2 regions of the Calothrix sp. PCC 6303 genome follow, and region 1 is predicted to be linked to the other one. Evidence: predicted binding sites of a transcription regulator. Region 1 holds the regulator's gene; the other holds the start of a gene.

What was found. The regulator HrcA, encoded in region 1, represses chaperone genes, less so after heat shock. The targets are predictions, from matches to a motif close to TTAGCACTCNNGANTCNNGAGTGCTAA.
Region 2: the regulator HrcA is predicted to act here: its motif matches at 13,548-13,574, upstream of groL (chaperonin GroEL).

What each region holds. Positions count from the first base shown of each region.
Region 1 covers NC_019751.1:6,536,901-6,552,353, reverse strand. The annotation lists gene CAL6303_RS26650 (RibD family protein) at 1-131, opposite strand, end outside; gene CAL6303_RS26645 (sensor histidine kinase) at 765-2,807, shown strand; gene hrcA (heat-inducible transcriptional repressor HrcA) at 2,962-4,035, opposite strand; gene CAL6303_RS26635 (rhodanese-like domain-containing protein) at 4,484-4,843, opposite strand; gene CAL6303_RS26630 (DUF3352 domain-containing protein) at 5,030-6,679, shown strand; gene CAL6303_RS26625 (hypothetical protein) at 6,883-7,371, shown strand; gene CAL6303_RS28720 (CHASE4 domain-containing protein) at 7,965-9,848, shown strand; gene CAL6303_RS26615 (DUF6816 family protein) at 9,873-10,670, opposite strand; gene CAL6303_RS26610 (hypothetical protein) at 10,753-10,932, shown strand; gene CAL6303_RS26605 (calcium-binding protein) at 10,960-11,568, opposite strand; gene CAL6303_RS26600 (PhoH family protein) at 12,416-13,369, opposite strand; gene CAL6303_RS26595 (KH domain-containing protein) at 13,590-14,003, opposite strand; gene rpsP (30S ribosomal protein S16) at 14,035-14,295, opposite strand; gene ffh (signal recognition particle protein) at 14,429-15,453, opposite strand, start outside.
Region 2 covers NC_019751.1:1,974,751-1,990,203, forward strand. The annotation lists partial or broken gene CAL6303_RS08095 (IS1182 family transposase) at 1-919, opposite strand, end outside; gene CAL6303_RS08100 (heme NO-binding domain-containing protein) at 1,431-2,000, shown strand; gene CAL6303_RS08105 (response regulator) at 1,990-4,503, shown strand; gene CAL6303_RS08110 (50S ribosomal protein L11 methyltransferase) at 4,672-5,637, shown strand; gene CAL6303_RS08115 (alanine--glyoxylate aminotransferase family protein) at 5,646-6,788, opposite strand; gene hisI (phosphoribosyl-AMP cyclohydrolase) at 6,958-7,443, shown strand; gene CAL6303_RS08125 (Fur family transcriptional regulator) at 7,692-8,222, shown strand; gene CAL6303_RS08130 (sulfate/molybdate ABC transporter ATP-binding protein) at 8,392-9,402, opposite strand; gene cysW (sulfate ABC transporter permease subunit CysW) at 9,940-10,785, opposite strand; gene cysT (sulfate ABC transporter permease subunit CysT) at 10,772-11,653, opposite strand; gene CAL6303_RS08145 (MraY family glycosyltransferase) at 12,300-13,430, opposite strand; gene groL (chaperonin GroEL) at 13,606-15,285, shown strand.

The DNA of each region.
Region 1 (15,453 bases):
GAAATCTGTCTTTCTAGGTGTGCTTTATCAGTATTTGAGCCGAACCGAGCAGGCGATCGCCTAAAGTCTGATATCTTACCATCTACACTCACTGCAAGAATTACAGTTACAAAGGGTCGATGTTGCATCATTGATTTTACTAGGATATTTGTTTATATTTGTCAGCAGTAGCACCAGTTAGCTATGGTAAACCACATTTTTGCATTGATAACTGAGCAGTAGGTGGCAAAAAATAATTATCTAGTTGAAGATTTTAATCCAAAGTTAAAGTAGTAAAGTATTGAGCTATCAGCAGCTAAACTATACATCAAAATAAATTGGTGGTAGTAAAATCAGGCAGAATCACGATTCAATTACAACGTCGGAAAAAGCTGATTTATGACTATTCAATTACCCTCGATTCTGAAAAATCCTGAGTCAAAATAAAAAAACCTTTACTTGCAGGAGCATGAGAAATGTAAAATGTATAAATTGTATGAATTTAGAAGGGTTCCAGGCAACGCACAATAAGTATTCATCCATTTTGTGATTAACATAGGGAAATACTTTTTGACTTTTAACCTGTGATACTCTTAGTAAAGTCACATGCTTAATTAGGCACTCTAAAATTTTACCAATCAAATTAAGTTGAAATATAGTTGAAGCTGAATAGCTAATTCATCAGTCACTATAATTAGCGGATATTAATCATAAATTAATGACAATTACTGCTAAATTTAAATATCATTGCTATTGTGGTTTGGAGATGCCGAGAGAGACTACCAATGGCTAAACCCCGCCAATTATCATTCCGTCGCATTTTAACATCCAGAATTTTATTTCTGTCAGTCCCTATTTTATTTATAGGTGAGTTTGCAGTCTTTCAAAAAGCACGCGATAGCCTTCTAGAAACGGCTCGAAAAAATCTCACTGAAAGTGCTGTAATGAAGGGCGAAAAAATTGCTGATACGATTAGTAGTCTCAAAATTAATCTACTTAGTATTAGTCAAGCTACTCAAATTCGCTCAGGTTCAGCGGCTGAAGCTCAAGAATTCATTAACAAAATAACTCAAGAATCTCCACAACACCTTGAGTGTATTCAACTAATTGATCTAAAAACACAAGATGTGATTGCCAGCACCTGCGGTGAAAGGGCTATTGATGAAGTCAAAAAGCTGAATAACAGTACAGATATTCAAGCTAAAGTAATTATCCCTCCCAAAAATTATACAAATATTAATACCGCTGATCCGAGTATGAAAAATAAATTGCAAATACTCCTATCAACCCCAGTTTATAATTTGAATGGTGAACCAAATTATGTTTTGAGTATTCAATCAGAACTACAAGAGAAAATTAGAAAGCAACCAGGATTGTTTATAGGTTCATCTGTCGTTATATCTGAAGACGGTACAATATTGACACATCCTATAACCACAAGGATTGGAACTAATATTGCTCAGCATGTAGATGCTTCTCGTTTAAAAAAGATTGTGCGAAATGCCATTTCTGGGAAAAAGAAATATTTACATTTCTTTTTTGAAAAACAGGGGGAAGAACTAGTTGCTGGTTACACTGCTATTCCTAGTCCAGTTACTGTATCTTCTTCCCAGAAATGGATTATTCTAGATGTAACCACTTTAGATAATGTGTTGTATGGATTGGGAACAATCAAGTTAGTTTTATTTATTTTAACGGTTGTCTTAATTGGTGCAAGCATAGTAGCTTCTTTATATGTTTCTAATTACTTGGCAAGTCCAATTGAAAAGTTACGAGATTATGCTTTAAAAACTCATTCAAATCAATCTCCAGAAGCAGTTTCACCTGATGATTTTGATATTCGTGAATTTAATCAACTTGCCCAAGCAATTGGTCAGATGGTAGAACGCCTAAAAAATTGGGCAGAAGAATTAGAAATAGCCTGGAAAGATGCTAAGGATGCGAATCAAGTTAAAAGTCAATTTTTAGCAAATACATCGCACGAATTGAGAAATCCTTTGAATATTATTATTAATAGCATTCGGATTGTTAGGGATGGATTATGCGATGATCGAGAAGAGGAATTAGAATTTCTTCAGCGTGCAGATGAAACTGCTATTCATCTTTTGGGATTAATTAATGATTTGCTAGATATTTCCAAAATTGAAGCTGGTAAACTTTCTGTATTTTTGGAACCTGTTGATCTGCATAATTTGCTAAAGGAAGTTATTAATTTACAGTCGGTGAATGTGCAGCAAAAAGGATTAAAATTAAATATTCCTATGATGTTGGATTCAATTCCTGTAAATATCGATCCAATTAAACTAAAGCAAGTATTTATTAATGTAATTGGAAACGCAACTAAATTCACCGAAACTGGAAGTATTACAATTTCTACTAGTATTGAAGAAATCAATGCAAAGCCACATGTAATTATTGCATTTCAAGATACAGGAATTGGGATTGATTTATCTCAACAGCAAAAATTATTCCGTCCATTTGTTATGGTTGGAGATGCCACTTCACGTAAAATTGGTGGTACAGGTTTGGGATTAGCAATTTCCCGTAACTTAATTGAGTTGATGGGGGGAACAATTACCCTGAGTAGTCCTGGGATTAATGAAGGAACTACTGTAACTGTTACTTTACCGTTAATTGATCCTGAGTCATCCGAAAGAGAAAATCAAGAAGATGATGTTGTTTTATCGGGGATGGGAAAAGCTGAGGATGAAAGTCTAGCTTCAGAGATTATAGAGAATCTATCATGTAATAATGAAGTTTCCTCTAACTTTGTGAATAATATTAAGTGCGATGAGTTAGTGACTACAAAATGGAGAATCAATAGGTAGATTTTCTGGTTTCCTAGTTTTGTGGGAAAGTATATGTTAGCCTGCGACGCATCTAATTTTTATACCTCAGCAAATTCAGGGCAAACGATTGTTCCCCCCTAATGGATATTATCTTGAATCTCATGATTTTGCGTGAATTTTGGATAGCTACAACTTAGCTAAAAGCTTCTGATAGATATTCTGCGGCTGCGGCAACAACTGCGATCGCGTTATCATAATCTAGCCTAGTTGGTCCTAATACTCCGACACTACCTACTGGAACTGTACCACGCCGATATGTAGAAGAGATCAATGTACAGCTGCGAATTGGTTGTAATGTGTTTTCGGCACCAATGCGGACGGTGACACGGGATTTGGCAGAATCTTCTTCTGGTTCATCCACAATCAACTTCCACAACTGTTCTTGTTCTTCCTCCAATAGTTGGATGATGGTTTGTACCTGCTGTAATTGCGAAAATTCTGGCTGACGCAAAACCTCTGATACACCACGTACCATAATTTGGGTGGTAGATGGATTGTGAGTGCGACGACTCAGTTCAACTAGGGAAGTTTTGAGAAATTCTCCATAACATTGAAATTCTCGATCTAACTGTGTCCAATCCAGTTTACCCAACTCTAAAAGATTCTTACCACGTAAATGACTATTTAAGAAATTTGAAACAATTTGTAACTCCCGATCGATTACCTCTGTATCTGCTTCACTAACTCGGTTTACAGTTGTCATATCCATCAAGATTGAGTGTGTCTCGTAGCTATCGGTGACAACAATCAACATGACTCTTCCCGCTTCTGCTTGTACTAGCTGTAGATGTCGTAAAGCTGCGGTACTATTTTGCGGCATTGTAATTAAAGTAATGCATCCGCTTAATGTCGCTAAAATTTGAGCGGCACCTTGTAAAAGCGCTTCCAAACTCCAATCTTCCCACTTCAAACGTTTCTGTAAAGCTTGTTCTACCTGTTGCACCAAGATTTCGCTGGGAGTTACAAGTTGATCGACATAATGACGATAACCTGAATCTGAGGGTATTCGCCCAGCTGAGGTATGAGGTTGATACAAAAGCCCAGTTTTTTCCAACATCCCCATGATGCTACGGATTGTGGCGGAACTAACTCCGAGGTTATATTCCTCTACTAAAGCTTTGGAACCTACGGGTTCAGCAGTAGCGATGTAGTGTCGCACTGTTGCCCAAAGTATGTGCTGTTGTCGGTGAGTTAACTGGACTTGCATAGGGTGTGTTTGCTGAAGCAAAACTTAAGAAAATTTAAAAAATATTTTTGAACGAACAACTTTCGGGTGGATAGCGATGGAATATATGTAGCCGAAGAAAATAAATTATTCGATTTTTTTTACAAAAGCTAAAAACAAAGTTACGTTTGTGCCCCAAAGTCTGATTCAATGCTAGCAAAAAACAGATGCAAGCTCAGATCATGCGTAACAAAAGTATTAAGAGATATGAGGGCAAAATAATCTTTGTTTATTCCTTCTCACTTTCCCCATCTTTTATGTTTTCACGATTGCTTGGGAAACAATGTCTTTTTCACTACTAAAGTATCTGGCGATTTGAACTGTTGCTACCGTGTAACTGCTGATGTGTGGGAATTACTTAACAGGAGTGAGGGAGTGAAGGAGTAAAGAAATTTTAGCTAACAGCCAACAACTAATCTCTACATTTCCTTTAATATTGCGGAATCGATGAGTCTATGATTGTCGAATAGGCAGCGATGCCGCCAGCAATATTGTGAACATTTGTAAATCCTTGGGCTACCAACCACTGACACATTTGGGCTGAACGGATGCCATGATGGCAAAGAACAAAGGTTTCGGCATTGGAATCGAAGCGAGAATGTATTTGGTCTGACCAGTTAGCAAACTCGCTCAATGGTAAATTAATAAAGCCGTCGATGCTGGCGATGTCAATTTCTTGGGGTTCACGGACATCAATTAGCTGAGGCTGATTATCCGCTGTAGCAAGACGTTGTGTAAATTCTTCAACGGTAACTTGGGTAAAAGACTGGCTGGAATTTTGATCTGTCATGAAAATTTGTGTAAACAATCCTCTTACTTATCTTGACAAAAAATTTGAGCGATCGCTTAAATCAGTTAACAGTTATCAGCGAACAGGGTGCAGGGAACAGCGAACAGAGTATATGTGTGCTACAGAATCTAAATCTTACTGATAACTGATAACTGATAACTAATAACCGATAACTGATAACTGATTATGAGAAGATGCCTAGTGTTCCGTTTTTTAGCGATAAATCTCATTGCGCTGCTAATGAGTTTGTTTGTGTGTGGAGAATTCCCTTACCAAAGTGTACTTGCAGCTAATATTACCACTGGTAAACCTGGTGCTGCGATTTTCGTGTCCAAACAAGCACCTGTAGTTGTGTCTCTACAAGGAAATGTAGAACGGTTACAGGGTTTGGGTAAAGAACAGTTTAGCAAATTAAAGACAGGTTTTTTTGCAAATACTGGTGTTAATTATCGCCAAGATGTGGAACCTTGGTTAGGAAATGAAATTACTTTGGCTGTAACTACTTTAGATATCGACCGCGACCCTGATAATGGTAAACAGCCGGGATATTTGATGGCACTTGCCACTAATGCACCTGAAAAAAGCCAGGAATTTCTTCAACTACTCTTTTCTAAGCGGGTACTAGCGGGTGCTGATTTGGGTGTGGAAGAATATGCAGGTATCAAGTTGATTTCTGATAATTCCCAATTAGAAAAAGGAATGTTAGCTGGTGCGGTGGTGGGTGATAAATATGTGTTGTTTGCTAATGATGCTAAGGTATTACGGGAAGCTGTGAATAATGTCCAAGCACCTGATTTAAACTTGACTACTGCGCCAGAATATGTTGAGGCAGCAAAACAGGTTTCAAAGGATGCCTTTGGGGTTGTATATTTAAATCTTCCGGCTGTGGCAGAATGGCAGGGACTAAAGTTGCCTGTACAAACTTTTGATAGTCAAATTATTTCCTTAGCTTTAAATTCCCAAGGTTTGTTGGCTGAAACTGCTGCATTTACTCCTAAAGAAGTTTCCCAAGATACAGCAGAATTAACAAAACCTGTGGGTGCGCTGGAGTATATTCCACCTGTGGTGAGTCTGGTGGTGTCGGGAACAGATTTAGCTAATGTGGGTAACGGAAATTTAGCTGCATATTGGCAACAGTTGGTAGGGACATTATCTAGTAAGAAAGATGTCAATTTGAATAATTTTGTCCAACCCTTAGCAGAAATTCAAAACCTTTGGGGAATAGACTTAGCGAAAGACGTATTTAGCTGGGTGCAAGGTGAATATGCAGTTGCATTATTGCCAAATCCCCAACAAAATCGTTCAGAATGGGTTTTTGTGGCAGAAAAAACTCCTGCTACTGCTGATGGTATTTTACAACTAGACGCGATCGCATCTCGCAACGGATTGAGTCTAACCACTTTTACCTTAGATAATCAATCCATCGTCACTTGGACTAAAATCACCGCCAATAGTAAAAAATCCAGTAAAAACAAAGAAAATTTTAGCATCGAAGCAAAAGCCTATGGAGTGCATACCACCATTGGCAATTATGAGGTTTTCACATCTTCCCTAGAAACGATGCACGAAGTCCTCACTACCAAAGATAATTCATTTGGTAAAAACTCCGATTTCCAAAAAAGTATCGCTGTGATTCCCAAGCCGAACCAAGGTTATATATACATAGATTGGGTAAAAAGTAAAGAGATTCTGGAAAAGCAACTACCCATATTGAAGTTAGTAAAGGTTGTAGCCAAGCCCTTTTTAGAGGATATGCGATCGCTTACCATCAGCAGCTACGGCAAGGAAAGCAATTTACTTAAAGGTGGGATCCTTTTTAAATCAGTTAACAATTAACAGGGAACAGTGAACAAAGTTGATAACTGTTAACTGATAGCTGATAACTGGTAACTGATTTGTGTCAGATTTATATCTGTCACAACACCCAAGAACTTACATGTCATGACTAGTTAAGATCGATGTATAAAAATACTCATAAATTTTGTTGGAGGGCTGGAATGGAGCGAAATCGCCCCCGACTAATGGCTAATTTTCGACTTATGAAGGGCATATTGTCGCAAAATCGGTTCAAAAGCGGACTATTGCTCGGTTTGTTGACACTTTTCACCATGCCTGCCGTTGCGAAGACAGCTAATTTCGGGACTATCACCTTAGTATCCAATAGCGGCAAAGAGTCTGTGTCTGTATCAGGATATACAGGTGGTTCCTATTCGTTATCGGCGATTAAAAACCGCGATCGCAATAATAATAGTTGTATTGGTTTTGCAGATCCTAACCCTGACTACATTTTAATTTTAAAACAAGACGTTCCTAAGCTAAAAATGCAAGTTAATAGTGGTGGTTCTGACACAACTATTCTGGTGCAGGGTCCCAACGATAATATAATCCGTTGTGGTGATGACACAGGAAGGAGTAAAGATGCCAACATTAATGATAAAAACTGGAAAGCTGGAACCTATAAGTTGTGGATAGGAACCTTTAACCCTGGGGTCAAGTACAACTATACCTTGTCATTAGATCAAAGTTAATTGCAAATTAGGCATAAGTTTTGATATACAGACGTAGCAGTGCTGCGTCTTTTTCATAGCAGTTATAAGCCTCATCCATCATGGAAAGTGGAGTTTTGCCATTGGGATCTCAGGTAGACAGGAAGTAGCTTCACTTCTGCGGAGAAGCAAGCTACGAAGAGTAGCATAAGTCCGTAGGGTTGGCTACGCCTACTCACAATTTTGAGTTACAAACTACGGTTCTCAAAATATAGGAATCCGATTTGATTATTGTTGGCGTAGCCTGTGCTTTACACTTAAAAATTTAAGTATATGTAGGGAGTGTGTTTCATAAATCAAATATGAGTTCTTTAGATAAGGTTTAGGAATGTTGATCTGAATGTTTTTTTGGGAACTCTATATTTATAGCCTTATCTTTGACTGGTATTAGCTGACTCAAAGGTAGGGTAATTTGTGCAGCAATTTAGTTAATGATTGTGACGGATGAATTTGGCTAGAGGAAATAAAAGCTATCTCACCTTAAGAAAATTATCTGTAGCCTTCTTTATCGAAATTGGTATCATATAAACTTTTGATCAATTTTATTTATATTTGTGTAAAGGCGCGATCGCATTATGAAACTAAGACAGAAAACTTTACTAATTGTTAGTGGAACTTTAGCTGGTTTGATTGGTGTTATTTATCTAGCATCTGCGAATATATTTATGGGGAGTATTCGCAAAGCAGAAGAAAATGAAGCTCAACAGACTCTCAAAGGTGTGCAAAACTTACTTTTGCAAAGTCAAGAAAGTTTTAGCGATCGCTATGGAGATTGGTCAGCGTGGGATGATACCTATAAGTTCATTCAGGATAAAAACCCTGACTATATTAAAACAAACCTTGTACCCAAGCAGTTAAGCTTATTAAAAGCAAATTATATGCTTTTCGTCAATACCGCTGGAGATGCAGTTTACGGGACTGGGTATGATGAAAAGCAAAAGGTGATGTTATCTATACCCAAAGAATTAAGCGATCGCATTAGCAAAAAAGATGATTTACTACTGAAACGTCCTGACTTGACAACTAAGTCTACAGGAATTATGGTTTTACCCACTGGTCCAATTTGGATTACATCCCAACCAATTCTCACCAGTGATACCACAGGACCAATCAAAGGTTCCCTAATTGTCGGACGTAGAATTAGTGACGAAACAATTGATCAATTATCCCGATTAGCACGTCTCCCACTAAAACTGTACAGATTTAACGATTTAGATTTACCTCCAGAAATTGAAAAAATCCGTACATCTCTTTCTCCTAAACAAAATATTGTCGTTCAACCCTTAAGCGAACAAACATTAGCAGGTTATCTTTTAATTCCAGATATTGATGGGAAACCAGGATTAATTTTGCAAGTTGATATTTCTCGAAGAACTTATCAACAAGCACAAAGCAACCTTCAATATCTAATTATTAGTTTGATTATTGCTGGAGTCATATTTGGAGCAGTAGTTTTATTTTTACTAGAACGTTCAGTTTTATCACGGTTGACACTATTAGCTTCCGGTGTAATACGTGTGCGTGACACTAACGACTTAGGTTTGCGCTTGTCAATTCCTGGTCAAGATGAAATGTCAAATTTAACCGCACATATTAATGATATGCTGGACGCGATCGCACAATCAGACGAACAGCAAAAACAAACGCTTGCTCAATTGGAAGCTGCAAATTCCAAAATTCAAGGGCTTAATAAAACTCTCAGAACAGATAATTTACGCATGGGTGAAGAGTTAGCTGTTACACGACAACTACAAGAAACAATATTGCCCAAAGCAGATGAACTTCTCAAGATTTCCGAATTAGATATTGCTAGCTTTATGGAACCTGCATCCGATATTGGTGGTGACTATTACGATGTCATCGAAAGTCATGGTTGCATTAAAATCAGTATTGGTGATGTCACCGGACATGGTTTGCAAAGTGGCATATTGATGGTGATGGTACAATCGGTAGTCCGTGCATTATCAGCCGCAAATATTACTAACAACACCTTATTTTTAAGCTTGTTAAATCAAGTCATTTTTGAGAATGTCCGACGCATGAATTCCGATAGAAACCTCACTATCGCCTTTCTCGATTATAAAGCTGGTAAAGTCACATTAAGTGGTCAACACGAAGAGGTAATTATTGTCCGTGCAGATGGTCAAATCGAGCGAATTGACACCATAGATTTAGGATTTCCTGTTGGTTTAGAAGCTGATATTACTAACTTCATTGGACAAAAAGAAGTAACGCTATTTTCTGGGGATGGGATTGTACTTTACACAGATGGTTTAATAGATGCAGAAAGCACCAATAAAAAACAGTACGGAATTGAAAGATTGTGTGATGTTTTACGTCATAACTGGCATCACAATGCCCGTCAAATTCAGCAAGCTGTAATTGATGATTTATGGAGTCATATCGCTAGAAAAAATCTCCAAGATGATGTCACAATTTTAGTTATCAAACAAAAATAAATGTGATTGAAATTGCTGATTTGATCACGGTCTTGTTTCCCGTTGAGTATTACGTAAGTCCTGCCTAAACTCCAAACGATATCTATATAGTGCCACTGGACGAGAACCAGCTTGAAAATAATTTTTATCTTGGGGAGAAAGGTACACAGCCGTAACTTGGTCAGCAATAATTTGTGGAGTTGATGTTAACTGTGGTTGATAAGCAGTGGTGGATTCAACCTGGTTAAAATAGGGATTATTTCCACCTTTAAATAATTGCTGAAAAACTTCTGTAGTTATATATCTATCATCTTTGGTGTTTTCTACTTCCCTAGCTGTGACAACTGAAACCAGTTGCCGATCACCCTTTAACAAGGTAATTTGACGATTGGGTGATTCTGGATCTACCTTCACAGCTAATACCAATTCATCGCCTAAGTAAGCCCGTGCTAAACTCAAACCATTAAATGCTCTATCGGCAACAATTAATTTTTTCTCGTTTACAGTCCGAGGAATTAATTTAGAGCCAGAAATTACTGATTTCTCTGGAATAAATTTAACTTTGAAACTAATTGGTTGATTTAGATATTGACGATTCCCCTCAAAACCAGGTGTGATGATATCTGGTGCTAGAGGTGCAGCTAAATCCACAAGCGTACTTGTCACCAACCAATCACCCAACATCCACTCTGGGTAAGCTAAATCTCCTGTAGCTGGTTGAACTGAGGTTAATTTTTGCCACTGGGGAAAATTCTCCAACCTTTGGGCAAGTTCCCCCGCTTGCACCTCACAACTCCACAACAAGCAGAAACAAACTAAACATAAATTCCAAATTGCTTTCATTTGGGAGAATATTGACTGAAGTTTAGACTAAAGATAAATATAAGCGATCGCAATATAACACTTAGAGAATGATGGTCAAAAAATGGCAGATATCATCAAGTGGAAAAATCCGGTAAGGGACTTCCAAATAAAAAAATACCCAAATTATTTCTTGTGGGATGGGCTTCCAGCCCGTCCTTATATTGAGCGGGCTAGAAGCCCACTCCACAAAATTGGAGAAATTATTTCTTGGAAGTCCCTAAAAAGCGATCAGCTACGTTGAACTGATCGCAAAATAATGTTGACTTTCTTAACCGATATAATCTAAGGATGCTAAATCGGCATTAATTCGCAGGACAAGTTCTGCACCATCAGTTTTAAAAGTCTTCGCTTCAAAGAAATTTCCCTTATCCTGGATTTCGGCAAAGTCTCCAACACCAAAAACACCAAAGCTACTCAGGTCAATATTGTCTACACCAACCTCGTAATCTGCAATAGTCAAAGTATAACCAATAGCATCTTTGTTCACAGCAACGAAAGTATCTGTCTCATTATCTCCTGTTATAGCAGTGCTGAACGGATCATTTTGCAAATTATTGATTAGTTGATCATCATATTGGTTAGAACCTCCTCCAACCAAAATGTCATCTCCCCAAGCAAGAAGCCTATCAGTACCTGCTCCACCTACTAAGATATCATTGCCTTTTTCAAGTTGATTATCGGCTGATGTAAATCCATCACCAGACAAGACATCAGAACCTAGACCTCCAAAAAGATAATCGTCATTCTTGCCGCCTAAAAGTGTGTCATTGCCATTAAAACCTTGAAGAATATCATTGCCATCTCTTCCTTGAATAGTATCTGAGTCTAATGTTCCTCTCAAAAAGTTGTCGCTATCATTACCAATTGTCAATACCATGTTTCTTCTCCAAAAGGTTAAGATTAAGTTAATTTTGTATTTGGTATGAGTTGAGATAACTTGAGTTTTGAATATCAACTTCATTACCTATTCTTCATAATTATCAAGAGATAGTAAGAATAACATGAAGTTTTAATGAGAAAGTTCTCACTCTTATTTTCGATGAAAGAATATTTTTTACTAACTAAGAAGCTTAAATATATTAAGACATAAAAACGAAAAATCAAGATTTTCGGGAGGTTTGAGAATGAGTCAAATAGCTGAGTAACTGTGATGCTTAATAATTAGTTTATAAATGCCTTCTGATCATCAATACCTTCGCCATTTTACGAAAAGTAGAGCCTTCAGCAATTTCTCTCAGACCCTTAGATGAAAGTCTGTACATGTATATTAGAGGTGTTGCGTTGCGTGTTGTCTTACACCTAGCTACCCCTCCACAAGCTAATAAACAGTGTTTTTACGCTCATTGAGATGCTCCCGTTAATTTTTCGGTAGAGGGTTTTATTTATCTTCTTCAATCCATAATGGTTTTAAGCCTTCGCCAAGCTGTTAAGCGCCTAATTTGTATATATAAAGGGGGAAAGACTTCGGCGTGAGCGCTACTTTACCTCCGGTACACTTCGTTCCGACTAGGCTCAGTACAAGTCAGTCCTTACCTCCGGTACACTTCGTTCCGACAGGCTCAGGAACCATCGAACGCTGCCCGCACCACAAAGGTTATAATTTTTGAACTTATAGGATTTAGCTGCGTAGCAACTTATCTGTTGAAAATAAAACTCTTATTTTTGCAGAAATCGGATGATTTTGCCCGGTTTTTGTGATGATCTGTGTTTGGCAAAGGAATTGATTATGGTTCATACTTTTCGTAAGCGGCAACGATTCGCTGAACCAAAGCATGACGAACAACATCTTTTTGGGAAAATTCACAAAAAGCAATGCCTTCAACATTTTTCAAAACATTTACCGCTACAGATAGTCCAGACTCTTGATAATTTGGTAAATCTGTTTGGGTAATGTCACCTGTAATTACCATTCGAGAACGGAAACCCAACCTAGTTAAGACCATTTTCATTTGGGCTGGAGTTGTGTTTTGTGCTTCATCCACAATAATGAAAGCATTACTGAGGGTACGTCCCCGCATGTAGGCTAGTGGTGCAACTTCAATTACACCCCGTTCGATTAGATTCGGTATTTTTTCGGGGTCAATAAATTCATTAATTGCATCGTAAAGGGGACGTAAATAGGGGTCAACTTTCTGTTGCAAGTCACCCGGTAAAAAACCCAGTTTTTCCCCTGCTTCTACAGCGGGACGTGTCAAAATCAACCTTTCAAACTTCCCTGCCAGTAGTGCCTGTACAGCCACAACCACGGCTAGAAAGGTTTTACCCGTTCCAGCAGGACCAGTACAAAAGGTCAAATCGTTTTTATTGAGTGCTTGAATATACTGGCGTTGAAGAAAAGTTTTGGCGCGAACATCTTCACCTCGCCGGGTTCTGGCGACAATATCCCGTTGTAAATCTTGTAATTCACCTTCACGGTGGTTGTCCAAAGCTTGGTGGGTGGTGAGAATATCTGTGTTGGAGACATTTTTGCCTTTCCCCCAGAGATATTCAAGCGATCGCACTAATTTTACAGCCTGCTGTACTTGGTCTTCGTTACCAGAAATTAATAAATCCTGCCCACGTAAAACTATTAAAGCACCAGTTTGTTGGGACAGAACTTTGATATTTTCTTCGTTAGTTCCAGAAAGCGCGATCGCACTTTCAATATTCGGCAGTTGAATCGTTAAAGAACCTGCCATAGTTAAATTAAAATTTCCTTTGGGTGATAAATTCCCAATAGATATTTACAAAACCTAGTATTGACAAAAGTCGGTTGTCACCCATTACCATTAATAACCAGATAACTAGTAGTAAAAAAATACTAGTTATTAGCTAATTGGTAATGGGAATTGTGTTTAGTGTCAGAAATGCACGATGGGGAAAATACCATCTTTTGATCTGAATATTACCCTGACTGCACTAGCGGTCTAGTTGACGAATCCGGGGTTTAGTGAAAACAGGTGGATTCTCACTACGTCCATCTCTGTTACCTGTATCTTTCCCATCTCTGAATTTGGGAGGAGGTAATCGTTCTTCTCTTTCTTCGCCGAAAGATGAATCATCTCGGATGTTACTGCCGTAGATATCTAAATATACAGATTCCCCAGCCGATTGGGCAGCGGCAGCAACACAAGTGCGAATTGCCTGAATATTGCGTCCACCTCGTCCAAATACTTTTCCTTTGTCTTCCCCATCGAAAGCGACGCGAATCCAAGCGTGCTTTCGGACGTGGGATATTTCACAATCAACCTTTAAAGACTCAGGAGATTCCAAAAACGGCTGAACAAGAAACCTGACTAATTCAATATAATCAGGGTTCGATGTTGAGAACATAGAGGATGCGATCGCTAAATTATCTAAATTACTATGATGCAGGTTTTGCACTTACTGGTTCCAATACGTTAGCTTTTTGTAAGAGGCGACGTACAGTATCCGTTGGTTGGGCACCTTGTGCTAGTCGCCTTTGAATCCCTGGTATATCCAAACGAACTTCATCCGTTCTGGGGTTGTAATATCCTAACTCTTCCAAGGGACGAGCGTCACGACGGGTCAGATTACTAATAGCAATAATCCGGTAGCTTGCTTCCCGCTTTTTTCCAAATCGCTTTAAGCGCAGTTTAACCATGGCTGAAACACAATTCTCCTATATTTACTTTCAGTCAAACGCTAATTTTAGCACTAGTCAATGCTAAAGGGACAAAAGTCAAAAACTCTGCTCATAATTAGCTTTGAATAGCATACTCTCGACTTCTTCTTAACTACAACGTCCCAAAACCCTTCTTCTTTTTATCCTTCTTGGGTTTTTTCTTCGCAGTCGCACCCGCGTTATAACCTCTCCACCCCGGTGCAGCTTGAGGATTTCCACCTCCGAACATATTACCCATTCCCCCACCAAACATATTTCCCCCTGGCATTCCCGAAAAATTCCCTTGTCCCATTTGCTGCATCATGCCACGCATCCGTTGGAAATCAGAGACAAGTTTACTCACATCATTTTCTTTATACCCTGAACCACCTGCAACTCGGCGACGACGGCTAGGAGAACTTGCCAACAAATCAGGGTCACGTCGTTCCTGCTGAGTCATGGAGTTAATCATGGCTTCACAGCGCTTGAGTTGGGTTTCACCCTGCTTCAATTGGTCGTCAGTGAGTTTATTCATCCCTGGAATCATCTTAATGATGCCACCCAAGGAACCCATATTTTTCAGCAGACGTAACTGCTTGAGAAAATCAGTAAAGTCAAACTTTGCTGACAAAATTTTCTCTTGCATTTTCTCAGCATCAGCAAGATCAATTTCTTCCTGTGCTTTTTCCACCAAAGTCAGCACATCACCCATTCCCAGAATCCGTGATGCCATCCGGTCGGGATAAAATGGTTGTAGTGCTTCCACTTTTTCCCCAACACCAACAAATTTGATGGGTTGACCAGAAATTTGGCGTACTGATAGTGCCGCACCACCACGGCTATCACCATCCATTTTTGTCAATATTGCCCCAGTAATCCCAATTTGATCATGGAAAGTCCGGGTCAAATTAGCAGCTTCCTGACCTGTCATTGAATCCACAACTAACAGGATTTCATGGGGTTGAACTGTGGCTTTAATCTGCGCCAATTCTGCCATCATATCCTGGTCAATTTGCAAGCGTCCGGCTGTATCAATAATTACTGTATCAACACCATCAGCTTTGCCCTGTGCAATTCCCTGACGGGCAATTTCTACTGGATCAGCATCGCTACCTAGCTGAAATACCGGGACTTCGATTTGCTTACCCAAGGTAATCA
Region 2 (15,453 bases), 2.2 Mb from region 1:
TTTGGCTGCGACTTTTACGACCATGACGCATATCCTCATCCTCAATTGAAATGCGTCTATCTTTAGCAACACCTTTACGGAGCTTTGGGGAGCCATCAGATTTCTCCTCAACATCTTGTGATTCAATTTGCCTCGCATCTTCAATGCTCTTGTTGACTTGAGTGCTTGTTTTTTCATCCAAATCAGTTTTTTGTTTGACCCAAGACTCAACTGAGTCTAATGTTTGCAATATTGTAGATAGTGCAACATTACGAGCTTCCGGGTCATCCCAATCTAAATCTAAGGCAGCTTTCAGGCTCGTTCCCGTGATGATTTCTGCACCGATAGTCGCTGTAACGCCTGTAACACCAGAATCGTCCTGTTCATAATTCTGAGCTATTACGAATAATGCTTTCCTTAGTGCATGACCTAACAAATTATACGTGTCTTCCACACGTGCCGCTCCCCATAACGGGCTTGAATCTAAGGCTACTTTTAACGACTTCGGATTGTAACCTTCATGAAAATGTGCCATTTCAACTGTTTTCGCCACAATCCTCTGGTCAAGAGACTTTGACATCAAAAGCGCACGAAATCTAACTAGTGTCCCTTTGCCAAATGGAGCTTGTTCACAATCGAGACAATCTAAAACTAGCTGCCATCGCCTATCCATTTCAATCGCTTCTATTGCCTCGTCATCTGAAACCCCTGTATATGCTTGTAAAATTACTGCAAGTGCAAGTTGTGCTGGTGGTATTGGAGATAAACCAACACTACTGTCCTTGAATACCCTTGCTAACTCCGTTTGGAAGTCTGGGTCAAATAATTCGTGTCGTATTTGCCGCAAAAATACAAATAACTTTGCTTTGCGTATACGTTTCGCAACTTTTTCTTCTTTGCTTGACAGGGAGATTGGAGGTTCCCATATTAATGGACGCATAGTTTGCACTCCTCATACCTTATTCTCCTTATTCTCCTATAAATTAGCCTCTGCAAAAACTATGTATCTTGTCAACTACTTCTACTGGACTGGTGCTCTAGCTTCAGACCCATTGTTTTCGGTGAAACGTAAAACGAAGTTCCAAAATTACTGACATTACATCTCTTGGAATTATTATTTGCGAAAAGTCTTCCTCAATCCTGATGCTTAATCATGGCTTCCTGGATGATTCTTTATCGCCTAAATTTTGAGGCGATACCTATTTTAGACCTTGTATAACTGTTCAAATATCATCTAGTCTGCTTTATTCTTGCCGCTTGTCAATAGCCTCTTAATTCAAGCTTAAATATTATCCCTGATGACATATATCTGATGAATAAGATATACTGCATCTGTTTATCAATACTATTCTAAATTAATAAATGTTTTTGTTTGATAAAACAAACAAATTATACATTTTATTAATCTCAATATTCAGAAAATATTCAGAAAATATTCAGGAAATAAATATATGTATGGTTTAGTAAATAAAGCAATTCAAGATATGATTTGCCAAAATCACGGTGAAGAAGTTTGGGAAAATATTAAGCAAAAAGCTGGACTTGAAGATGTTGATTTTTTTATTAGTATGGATGCTTATTCTGACGACATAACTTATCGTCTAGTAGAAGCTGCTTGTGAGGTCTTTAAAATGCCAGCAGAGGATATTCTCAAAGCATTTGGAGAATACTGGGTGACGTACACAGCAGCTGAAGGTTATGGAGATCTTTTAGATAGTGCGGGTGATTCTTTGCCCCAGTTTGTGGAGAATCTTGATAATCTCCACGCACGAGTCGGTTTAAGTTTTTCTCAACTCCGTCCACCATCTTTTGACTGCGAACATACCAGCGAGAAATCAATGGAACTTCACTACCAATCAACTCGCAAAGGATTGACTCCCATGGTAATTGGTTTGTTGCATGGGTTGGGAAAACGTTTTAATACAAAGATAGATATTACTCAAACTCGTTCTCGTGAGGAAGGTTCTACTTACGATAGCTTCTCTATTGAATACGACAATTCTCAGTCCTATGACAAATGAACCTATTACAGAGTTAGGACAATTAAAATTCAGTCTTAACTTTGACCAATTTGCTTCTTTATTTCCTTTTCATTTGATGATAAATAGGGAAATGAAAGTTATTCAAATGGGTCAGGTCATTCAACGTCTTCTTGAATCTATAGATATCCTTAATGCTCCCCTCGAATTACATTTTCAAATAAATCGTCCTAAATGTTCCACTAGCTTTGAAGCTATTTTAGAGCAAACGCGATCGCTATTTTTATTGCAATGCCATCACCAAGATATCCAACTTAAGGGACAGATGATATACTTAGAAGCATTGGATACTTTATTATTTCTTGCTTCTCCCTGGATAACTGATATTTCCGACTTGAAAAAGTTAGGTTTAAATATTAATGATTTTCCTCTGCATGACTCTATTTCTGATTATTTATTTTTGTTACAAGCTAAAAATGCATCTCTTGCAGATGCCAAGAAACTCAACACAAAACTAACAACCCAAAGGGGAGAATTACGTAAAAGCGAAGAACAATTAAAATTAGCCCTTGATGCTGTCGAGGAAGGACTTTGGGATTGGAATTTGCAGACTGGTGATGTTTATCGTAGCAAACACTACTTTTCAATCCTTGATTATGAGCCAGATGAATTAGAAAATAATATTCAAGCTAGAAATAGTTTGATTCATCCAGATGATAGATATTCAATGCAACAGCGGTTAATTGCTCATTTAAAAGGTAAAACTCCTGTCTATGAAGCAGAAATCCGTTTGCGAACTAAGTCTGGAAAATGGAAGTGGATTTTAGATCGAGGCAAATTAGTTAGTCGTGATCGCAAAGGAAAACCCCTGAGAATGGTGGGAACCCATTTAGATATAAGCGATCGCAAACAAGCAGAAGAGGTACTCAAAATTGCCAAGCAAGCAGCAGAAGCAGCAAATTTTGCCAAAAGTGATTTTCTGGCTGTTATGAGTCACGAAATTCGTACACCCATGAATGGCATTATTGGGATGACAAATTTGCTGTTGGATACATCCCTGAAACCAGAACAACTAGACTATGTGGAAACTATTCGTAATAGTGGTGATACATTACTAACTATTATTAATGATATTCTCGACTTTTCTAAGATTGAATCTGGCAAGTTAGAGTTGGAAAAACATCCCTTTGATTTACGGGTTTGTGTTGAAGAAGCTTTGGATTTGTTAGCTTCACAAGCAACCGCAAAAGGTATTGAATTAATCTACAAGCTGGAATCCCATACTCCCACCCAAATTATTGGGGATATTACCCGACTACGACAAATTATCTTAAATTTGGTTAGTAATGCTGTAAAATTTACCACTGATGGCGAAATTCTTGTTACTATCTCCACTCAACAGCAAATTTCACCAGAGGAAAATTCACAACATGATTGCGAACTGCAATTTGCGATTAGTGATACAGGCGTTGGTATACCTCGTGATCGTTTAGATAGGTTGTTTCAAGCTTTTAGTCAAGTTGATGTTTCCACTACCAGACGTTATGGTGGCACTGGTTTAGGATTAGCCATCGGTAAACGACTATCAGAAATCATGGGTGGTAGAATGTGGGTAGAAAGTGAAGAAGGTAAAGGTTCTACCTTTTATTTCACTGCCATTCTACAAGTTCATCCTGCTTCCTTCAACATTAGCCATATTGAACCAGAACTGACTAATAAGAAATTACTATTAGCAGTAGGCAATGCCAAGTTGAGAAATTGTTTAACTTGGCAGCTACAAAATATGGGATTAGACGTGAAATCATCTGAATCAAGTAATATGACACTGCATTACATGCAGGAAAATTCGTTTCAAATAGCCATAATTGATATTGACAGTCCTGACTTTCATCACATCAACTTGACAGAAAAAATTCGTGCTATTCCTAACCAGCGAGATTTAACTTTAATCATGTTGAGTTCTCAAGGTAAGCAAAATCTAGAACATCAACCAATTGCAACTGAATTTACTGCCTTTTTACAAAAACCCTTACGGCACTATCAGTTGCATAATACTTTATTACAAGTTGCTCGCGGTATTTGGTCTAAACAAAGTGGAAATTGTTCAACTAAAATTCTTTCCTACTCCCGTACTGAACCACAAAATCTTCCTGTTCATGATCATAAATTTGCTGAAAAACTGCCTTTAAAGATATTACTAGTTGAAGATGGTTTAGTAAATCAAAAAATTGCTTTGAAGTTGCTAGAGAAATTAGGCTATCAAGCAGATGTGGCAAATAACGGACTTGAAGCTGTTAAAGCCACACAAAAGCAACTTTACGATGTTGTATTCATGGATGTACAAATGCCGGAAATGGATGGTTTAGAAGCAACTCGACAGATTCGCAAAGAACTATCTAAACAACCCCAAATCATTGCCATGACAGCTAATGCTCGTCCAGAAGATCGTCAAGAATGTTTAAATGCAGGTATGAATGACTATATTAGCAAACCAATTCGTTTTGATGCGATTGAAGTAGTTCTCAAAAATATGGTGTTCAAATAATCTACTAGTAGTGTTCCAAGTAAAAAATGCCCAATTGTCCATTGCGTAGGCGTTTCAGCCTAGGCTTATGCTCTATTTAACCCATTTTAACACCGACTTACTTGTATGATGCGATCGCATGAGCTTTAATATACTCTAAATTGCGTCAATCATTAACCTTTTACAATCATGCAGCCATCTCCCCCAATCGAAAATATTCCCTTGATTGAATTAAGTGTCGAAGCTAGTGATGAGGCTGTTGATTGGGTTGCGACATTACTGAAATCTACTAATTATATCTGTGATATCTCCATTACTAAGTATATTGAGGATATCAAGCCATCAAACTGGACATCTACGGTTTGGCTCTATTTTCCCTATGATTCAGATGCAAATATACGTTGTTTAGAAATAGAAAATTTACTTTCTTCTTTACAACGTACTGGATTAATTTCTGAGTTAAAAGCAAGTGTAATTGATCAGAAACCACAACATGAAAATGCATCTCAACCTCTGATTCGTCGCATTGGCAAACGTTTTACTATTTTTCCCACTGATACATTATCCCCCTTGCCAACAACCGATAAAATTATCCTGAAATTGAATCCTAGTTTTGCTTTTGGTAGTGGTTTACACCCAGCTACTATTTTGAGTTTGCAACTTTTAGAAAAGCATTTAACCCCAGGAATGAATACACTAGATTTGGGTTCAGGTTCCGGAATTTTAAGCGTTGCCATGGCAAAACTGGGCGCAAACGTATTAGCCCTAGATAACGATGCTGTGGCTGTGAAGGCAACCCAAGATGCGGTGAAACTAAATGAAGTAGAATCACAAGTAAAAGTGATACTGGGAAGCTTGGGTTGTGGGAGTGAAATGGGGCATTGGCTAGGGGGAAATGTGGAAGAAGATGTAACTAATATTGCACCATCAGGAAATTGTGACCTAATTATTGCTAACATCTTCGCCAGAATCCATACAACTCTTGCCCCAGAATATCAACGAGCACTAAAATCAGGTGGGATATTAATAGCAGCGGGTTTTACCGATGATTACAAAGACGCGATCGCATCTTCGTTTCAAGCCTCTGGATTCAATATTATTGATCAAGAAACCAGCGACGAATGGGTGGCATTAGCAGCAATTTTGAATTCTTAACCTCAGTATCACAATACCTTTTTTAATACATCAACAAAATTATCCACAACTTCCGGACGACTGTTATACCCCATCAACCCAACTCGCCAAACTTTTCCAGCAAGTTCTCCTAAACCACCGCCAATTTCCAGATTATATTCATCCAAGAGTTTTCGCGCAAAAGCTTTACCGTCAATACCTTCGGGAATACATACGGTTGTTAGGGTTGGTAATCGATATTGCTTTTCCACATGCATCTTCAAACCAATACTTTCCAAGCTTTCCCAAAGGTATTCAACATTTTGTTGATGACGCTGCCAGCAATTTTCAATGCCTTCCTCCGCGATTAAACGTAGAGACTCCCGTAATGCATAATACATGTTAATTGGGGCAGTATGGTGATAAACTCGCTCACTTCCCCAGTATTTCCCTAATAAATTCATATCCAAATACCAATTTTCCACCTTTGTCGGTCGATTTTGCAACTTCTCCATCGCCCGACTACTCATAGTAAATGGTGACGCACCAGGAGGACAACCCAAGCCCTTTTGACTGCAACTATAAGCTAAATCAACACCCCACTCATCTAAGAAAATTGGCACTCCACCCAAGCTTGTTACCGTATCAATTAACAGGAGTGTGTTGTACTTTTCACAAAGTTCTGCCACCCCTTCCATCGGCTGACGCGCACCCGTGGAGGTTTCTGCGTGAACAAGTGCGAGAATGCGAGGACGGTGGGTTTCTAATGCTTCTTTTAGTTGATCTAAGCTAAAAACTTGACCCCATGGTGTCGTAATTACCCGGACATCTGCCCCATAGCGTCCTGCCATATCCACAAGCCGATTCCCAAAATACCCCATTACACCAATCAAGACCACATCACCAGCTTCCACCACATTAGCGATACTTGCCTCCATTGCCGCAGTTCCGGTACCACTAACGGCAATTGTCAGGGAATTACTGGTTTGCCAAACATACCGTAGTAACGATTGAATCTCATCCATCAGCGTCAAAAAGGTTGGATCTAAATGTCCCACAGGAGAAGTATTCATCGCTGTAAGTACGGCCGGGTGGGCATTTGAAGGACCAGGACCCAACAATAAACGTTCAGGCATTGCTAAGGGTTTGAGGTCTAATTTGTGATTGTTGTTGATGGCTATAGCTTGTGTCATGTTTATGCACCAAATTGACATATAGCAATCCTAAATCATCCTGGGAACAGAAAAAGCAGTGGAGTGGGAAGGAGGTATTTTCACTTCAATTGCTGAAAAACGAAATAGAATTTACAGACACTTTTAAGCAACAATAATAATTATCATAATCATTCACAAACCCTTAGATATGAATCGTTTATTTAGCTCTCGTACCTCAGTAGAACAGGTAGAAGAAGGTTCTCAACTATCTCCAAAATTTGACAGTAACGGTTTAATTCCAGTTGTGACGAGCAATGCGAACACCGGAGAGGTACTAATGCACGCTTACATGAATGAGGAAGCATTAGTAAAAACCATTGAAACTGGTGAGGCTCATTATTACAGTCGTAGTCGTCAACAACTATGGTATAAAGGTAAATCTAGTGGGTTGGTGCAGAAGGTCAAGCAGTTGTTAATAGATGATGATCAAGATTGCATTTGGATGCGGGTTGAGGTTGCTGGTTCTGGAGCAAGTTGCCATGTCGGTTATCGTTCTTGTTTTTACCGGAGTATTCCCATCGGGCAAAAGGCTGTTTCTTCAGAGCGATCGCTTAATCTAGATTTTACCGAAACTGAGAAAACTTTCGACCCGAAAGCAGTTTATGGTGATGCACCCAACCCAACACAACTTTAAAAAATGAGTAATAAGTATGTATGTTTTGTAACGGAGATTTAGCGCAAACTTAACGGGGGGTGTGCCTCCGTTAAAGTTTGTAAGACAAACCTCGACAGAAAACGCGCTGCCGTCGTTGATTGCTGGGGAATTAACCCCCCAAATTTTCTTAAAACTCATATACCTGATGCGCGTATAATACGAGTAATTAACACAGATCTGAGCAAGCGCATTATTAGCTATAATCCCAATAAGCAAGGAATAATCTGATGTACAGTGCAAATTCTCTCAAGGCAGAACTCAATGCAAAAGGATGGCGATTAACTCCGCAGCGCGAGGTAATTTTGCAAGTGTTCCAAAATTTGCCAAGAGGAAAACATCTCAGCGCTGAAGAATTATTTGAAATGCTGGAAAAGCGTGAAGAAGGAATTAGTTTATCTACTATTTATAGAACTTTAAAATTAATGACACGCATGGGAATTTTGCGTGAGCTAGAATTAGCTGAAGTCCACAAACATTATGAGCTAAATACAACTTCCCCGAATCATCATCATCATGTTGTTTGTACCCAATGTAATATGACAATTGAGTTTGAAAATAGTATCATCCTCAAGCAAGCAATGAAGCAAGTGGAAAAATCTGGTTTGGAATTGATTGATTGTCAATTAACAATTTATGCAATTTGCCCAGAAGCAATACGTAAAGGATTTCCCGCAGTTATGTCTAATGATTGGGCTTGTTCTCGTGCGATAAAAGCAGCAAATAAACTCACGGAAGAAGAGCAGAAAAGCTTACTATAACAAAGCAGGATAAAAAGTTATATCGTCTTTTTGTCCATATTATTTAATATTTGCGCCACCTAACATTTATTTTATAATTTTCTGCAATTTATATTAGTGGAAGTAAACTATGGAATGACATTGTGTAGTTTACTTCTGCTTAGTTACATATTAGTGACTTATCTACAAATTAGACGCTTTGAAACACCCTTGCCTGTTTTGGTTTCAAATATACGTGCTGATTTTCATGCAGTTGAAGTTGGTTAAATTGTTCTCGGTTTAAGTGAGCATTTACAAGTTCTCCCGACTCTAGGAGTAACTCGATCCGGATTTCCCAACCCAGATGGATAATTCGGTCAACTTTTGCAGGTACAGTATCCACTGATGCATTCTGATGGATCAGAATATCGTGGGGACGGAGAAAGATGCGATTATCGCTTGTGGTGACAACTCCTTTACTGGGCTGAATTCCTGCATTACTAGACAAAATATTCACCGGACCAATAAAACTCATCACAAAGGGTGTTGCTGGTTGATCATAAATCTCGGCAGTACTACCAACTTGCTCAACTCTACCTTTGTTCATCACCACAATTTGATCAGCTACTTCCATTGCTTCTTCTTGATCATGGGTGACAAATATAGTCGTCACATTCACATCTTCATGGAGATGTCTCAACCAAACCCGTAATTCTTTCCTCACTTTCGCATCTAATGCACCAAATGGTTCATCTAGCAATAAAGTTTGTGGCTGGACAGCAAGCGATCGCGCTAATGCTACCCTTTGCCTTTGTCCACCAGATAGTTGTGATGGATAGCGATCGCCTAATCCACTCAACTGGACTAAATCCAATAGTTCTTCAACTCGTTGCTGGATTCGTCGTTTAGGTGTTTTGCGTAATTCCAGAGCAAAGGCAATATTTTGACGAACTGTCAAATGTTTGAACAAAGCATAATGCTGAAACACAAACCCGATATTCCGTTCCTGTACAGATTTGTGAGTGGCATTTTTACCTGTGATGTAGATTTCCCCTGAACTAGGAGTTTCCAATCCCGCAATCATTCGCAACAATGTAGATTTACCAGAACCTGAAGGTCCCAACAATGCCACCAATGAACCAGTTTTAAATTCCAAGCTCACATCATCAACTGCTCGGAAAGACCCGTAGTGCTTTGATACGTTTTCTACTGCTATACCCATAGGAAATCCTCCAATAAACTGATATCTTTAATACTACCGCTAGTTTATCGGAAAACAGTATTTATTAAAATAAAGTGTTTGTAGAGATGTAGTATTACTAGATCTCTACCATTAGTTATCCTGCAATTCAAATAGTGAATTAAGTAGGTGGGTAGAAAAAATTATCGTTCTGGTCAGGGAGTAGTGAGTAGTGAGTAGGGGTAAGCGCAAACAAGGCGTGTAGCTTTGCTTCCGCCTTAGTTTGTAAGAAGGCTTTGAGATGAATTTACATTCTGTTACATAGTTCCGTTTATTTCCGCCTACTTACTTAACCAGAATTTATTCAGCATATATGAGAATAACCCCCTAGTAGTCTCTCAATTTTATTTTGATGATTATGTAGACATCCACAATCCTGTAGAGACGTAGCAATGCTACGTCTCTACAACCGTCATTTTTATCTTGACAGACCACTAGATAAATCTATGGGGTTTGGAAGTTTATTTAGAGAGTCTTTAATTTGGAAATTTTCTAACTCCTAAACTATCAATTTAATTTTTATTCCACTTCTTTGATCCGGGTTTTGCGCTCTAAAATCTCTTTTAAAACCAAAGTAACAACAGCTAACAATCCTAAAAGTACAGCAGCCGAAAAAGCTGCTTCTGTTTCATACTGTTTGTAAGCATCTTCGACGAATAACGGTAAACTTTGAGTTTTATCAGCAATATTTCCAGAAACTACAGAAACAGCACCAAATTCACCCATCGCTCTCGCGTTAGTTAAAATTAAACCGTAAAGTAAACCCCAGCGAATATTGGGTAAAGTAACTCGCCAAAATATTTGCCATTCATTCGCACCCAAGGTTTTTGCTGCTTCTTCCTGTTCTGCACCTAGTTCTTCTAAAACCGGGATTACTTCCCTGGCTACAAATGGCATACTCACAAAGGATGTGGCTAGCACCATTCCTGGAAACGCAAAAATGATCTGAATACCATGCTCTTGTAACCAACCACCAAACCAACCTGTACGTCCGTATAACAAGACAATCATTAAACCTGCAACTACAGGTGAAATTGAAAAAGGCAAGTCAATTAGACTCAAAACAAAAGCACGACCGGGAAATTTGTTCCTTGCGATCGCCCAAGCTGCACAAAGACCAAATACCGTATTTAATGGGATCGCTATAACTGCTAAAATCACTGTTAACCAAGCAGCGTGGAGAAAGCTAGCATGGGTCAAGTTAGCGAAAAATGGTCCAACTCCCTTTTTAAAGGCTTGGTAAAAAACATTGATAGCTGGGATATACATGACTAATCCCAAGTATGCGATCGCTATACCAATTAAAATCGCTGGGGTGAACCTTTCCCAATCAAAACCCTGTTTCCCGTTCCTATCTCGCGTCATAGCGTCTTCCCCAAGCTTGCAAGAGATTGATTAACAACAATAAAACCAAAGAAATGGTCAACAATACAACCCCAATCACAGTTGCACCCGAATAGTCATACTGTTCCAAACGTTGAAAAATCAACACTGGTGCAATCAAATCTTGATATGGTGTGTTAGAAGCAATAATTACCGTTGAACCATATTCCCCAACTGCACGGGAGAATCCCAACGCGACACCAGTTAAAACCGTGGGAAACAAAGGAGGTGCGATTACTTTCCAAAATGTTTGCCATTTGGAAGCACCTAAACTCCAAGAAGCTTCTTCCACTTCCTTTTCTAATTCTTGCAGTACAGGTTGCACTGTTCGCACAATGAAGGGTAAGGAAATGAATAGCATTGCCACCGCTAACCCAGTTCGAGTAAACGATACTTTAAAGGGTAATAGGGAGCCAATCCAACCATTCTGACTATAAACCGTAGCCAGTGTTAAACCTGCTACCGATGTTGGCAAAGCAAACGGTAAATCTATTGAGGCATCAATAATTCTCTTAAATGGAAAATCATAGCGTACCATCACCCAAGCAATTAAGGTTCCAAAAAAACCATTAACCAAAGCAGTCGCAACTGCCGTCACAAATGTGACCTCGTAGGCAGAAAGGGCAACCGGACTAGTGGCAATCTTCCAAAAGTTAGCAGGAGATTCCGTAGCTGCTTTTTGGAACATAGCAAGGATGGGTATAAACAACATCACCGTCAGGTAAAAAAATGTTATTTTCCAAGTCCAAGAGGATTTAAGTACCTGGTTGACAATATTATTAGGTGATGGTGTTTTTTCTCTACGGGGGTTTATCTGCTGCGGAGGAGTTGGAGAAGATGATACAGCCATAATTTCCAGAATTAAGAATTGGGTTGAGAAGTCTGACTATTAGCTTCCCACAGAAGGCAAAACTTTAACCAACGGTTTCTCTATCGGAATACCGCGATTAGTTCGGTGACATAAATATTACAGTTATAAGATTAAAAAATCAATAGATTTATCCACTATTTACCGATTGATCAATAGTAGAGTAGATTTTGGCTAAAGCTAGAGTTTAGAGTAATCGATTAGGCTGTAATTCTTCCCCAGACTTTTAATTATTCCTAATTTTCGGACTTTTAATTTCGTCACTAAGCCTATTTGCAGAAACGTGATGTATCTAAATATTTATCAATATTTTGTTACAAAGTACGGCTAACGCTGGATAATTTTGTTGAGCTTTGAGCTTGTCTGATATTGAGTCAAAGGGAGATTTGTAGTAGTTGATAGTTAAAAGCGATCGCACAAGTGGAAAATGCCCTATCCCCCTTACAAAACTTACTTGCGACTTGTTTCACCGAATAGGTAGAGGGGAAGGGGGCTTCCTCATCAGGGGGAGTAAGCCCTACCCATCCGCGCGGAGCGTCTCGTAGACAGAGCTACACCCTTCTAGGACGCTCTAAAAGAGTGCGGAGTCTGAGAGTCTTCTCCCTTGCTCCCGCTCCCCTGCTTCTTTTCACTCTCCCTTATTCACCTTGGCAACACCTTTATCAATTACAGGCATTCTAGCTGCTCGAATACGCTGCCAGACAGTAAAGCTTAAAAGGATTACAATCGCCACCGCAGTGATCAACATTTGGAGAAATGTTAAATGCTGGTAATACATTGCCAATAGATTAGAAATCAAGGCAATAGACCACATAGTTAACGCTGCGTAACGCTGTGATAATCCCCAAGCCAATAGCCGATGGTGTAGGTGATCTTTTCCGGGAGTATTCATCGGATTTTTACCCGCCATCAATCGTCTAATTACAACCTGAGTTGTATCTAGCACTGGTAATAGCAGAAATAATACTGAAGGTACCAAACCAAAAATCGTCGATGTTTGCAACTTACCCAAAATAGCTGTAGCTGCTAGCACATAACCAAAAAAGTATGCACCAGCATCACCCATAATAATGCGTGACGGGTGGAAATTATGGCGCAAAAATCCTAAAGCACCACCTCCTAAAGCTGCCAAAACTAAAGTTGCAGCTGCCCGGTTTTCACCAGGTTGAGCGGAGACAGCCAGCAAACTCATCGCGGTAATAAAACCCACTCCCCCAACTAAACCATCCATTCCATCCATCAAATTGATGGCATTGGTGATTCCCACCACCCACAGAACCGTCACCAAAATAGAGAGGGTTGAGTCAATGGGAGTTCCCATAGCAACTTTAATACTGATGCCATTGGCAACCAACAACAATGCAGTCAGGATCTGCACTAACAAACGAACAGAGGATGGTAAGCCGAATTGATCATCAATAAAGCCCACCAAAACTAGGATGGAGCCTCCTAGTAAAATCGTTAATACCTGAACTGGTACATTTTGAAATTCAATCGGACGTAGTAAGCTAGCCAGTACTATCGCAGCGATTACACCTGCATAAATCGCCAAACCTCCTGCATTCGGTAATGGTTCGCGGTTGAGTCGTCTAGCATTGGGTTGATCTGCCCACCCAACTCGAAGTGCAAACTTCCGAACGGTGGGGATCAAGCGCCAAGTCACAACCCAAGCTAATAAAAATGTAAACACCACTGCCAACCAGCCGGAACCGCTAGGTTGGACAATTCCCAAAGCCTGAAGAAATCGGTATATATTCATCCCCTGAATCAAGCATTACTGCTAATCCAACTGAGCTTCAACTGTATATTAATCATTTTTTTCACTTTTTTTTGGTATTGATTTGGTGTTGATTCACAATTTGACGGTTTTTACTCCTTAGCACTCTGGAACGTTGAGTGCTAAATTGTCTAGTGTAGGGATTAAAAACTGGAATATGGCGAAGATAGTAGCATTTAATGACGAATCTCGGCGCGCTTTAGAACGAGGAATCAACGCTTTGGCGGATGCCGTAAAAATTACATTGGGACCAAAAGGACGCAATGTGCTTTTGGGGAAAAAGTTTGGCTCCTCGCAGATTGTCAATGATGGTATCACTGTTGCCAAGGAAGTTGAATTAGAAGACCCTCTAGAAAACACTGGTGCGCGTCTAATTCAAGAAGTTGCTTCCAAAACTAAGGACGTTGCTGGGGATGGTACCACCACCGCCACAGTCTTAGCACAAGCGATGATTCACGAAGGCTTAAGAAATGTTGCCGCTGGCACCAACCCAATTAGCCTTAAGCGTGGTATTGACAAGACTATCGAAGTACTGGTGGAAGAAATTGCCAAAATGGCAAAGCCAGTAGAAGGTAGTGCGATCGCACAAGTTGCCACAGTCAGTGCTGGTAACGATGAAGAGGTCGGTGCTATGTTGGCTTCGGCGATGGAAAAAGTAACCAAAGATGGTGTAATTACAGTTGAGGAATCCAAATCCCTCACCACCGAGTTAGAAGTCGTCGAAGGGATGCAAATTGATCGGGGCTATATTTCCCCCTATTTCATCACCGACAACGAACGGATGACAGTTGAGTTTGAAAATGCTCGAATTCTGATCGTTGACAAAAAGATTAGCAATATCCAAGAGTTAGTTCCTGTTCTCGAAAAAGTTGCCCGTGTTGGTCAACCTCTGTTAATTATTGCCGAAGATGTTGACGGCGAAGCATTAGCGACTTTAGTTGTCAACAAAGCCCGTGGTGTTTTAGCAGTATGTGCAATTAAAGCCCCTGGTTTTGGTGAACGTCGCAAAGCAATGTTAGAAGATATTGCTGTTTTAACCCAAGGACAAATGATTTCTGAAGAAATCGGCTTGAACTTGGATACCGCAACATTAGAAATGTTGGGAACAGCTCGTAAAATTACTATAGACAAAGAAAGCACCACAATTGTTGCCGCTGGCGAAAATAAAGAAGATGTGCAAAAGCGCATCGCTCAAATTCGTAAGCAGTTGGAAAATAATGATTCCGACTATGACCAAGAAAAATTACAAGAGCGGATTGCTAAGTTAGCGGGTGGTGTAGCTGTAATCAAGGTTGGTGCGCCAACTGAAGTTGAGCTTAAAGATCGTAAATTACGCATCCAAGATGCCTTAAACGCTACTAAAGCCGCCGTTGAAGAAGGAATTGTTCCTGGTGGTGGTACAACTTTGATTCACTTATCTAAAAAGATTGAAGAAATCAAGAAAAATCTCACCCCTGAAGAAGCAATTGGTGCTGACATAGTTGCCCGCAGTTTAGAAGCGCCCCTGCGCCAAATAGCTGATAATGCTGGTGCTGAAGGTTCTGTAATTGTAGTTCATGTCCGTGAATCGGATTTAAATATTGGTTACAATGCTTCCACAGGCAAATACGAAGATCTAATTGCGGCTGGTATTATCGATCCTGCCAAGGTTGTGCGTTCAGCACTACAAAATGCCGCTTCTATTGCCGGAATGGTTTTAACTACCGAAGTTGTAATTGTGGAGAAACCCGAGAAGAAATCCGCTGCTGCCCCTGATATGGGCGGTATGGGTGGTATGGGTGGCATGGGTGGTATGGGTATGGGCGGCATGGGTATGGGCGGTATGGGAATGATGTAGAATTTCCATCTGCTTTACCTATGGTTAATTGTGATTAACCCCTAGATTTATTATCATTAGTTCCAGAGCAGTTTGCCTAAATTCGGCAAGCTGCTTTTTTGCTGGCTGTTTTTTGGTGCTTGTAAACCAAATGTCAATTATGATTCCAGGGAAAGAGGTAAAATACCT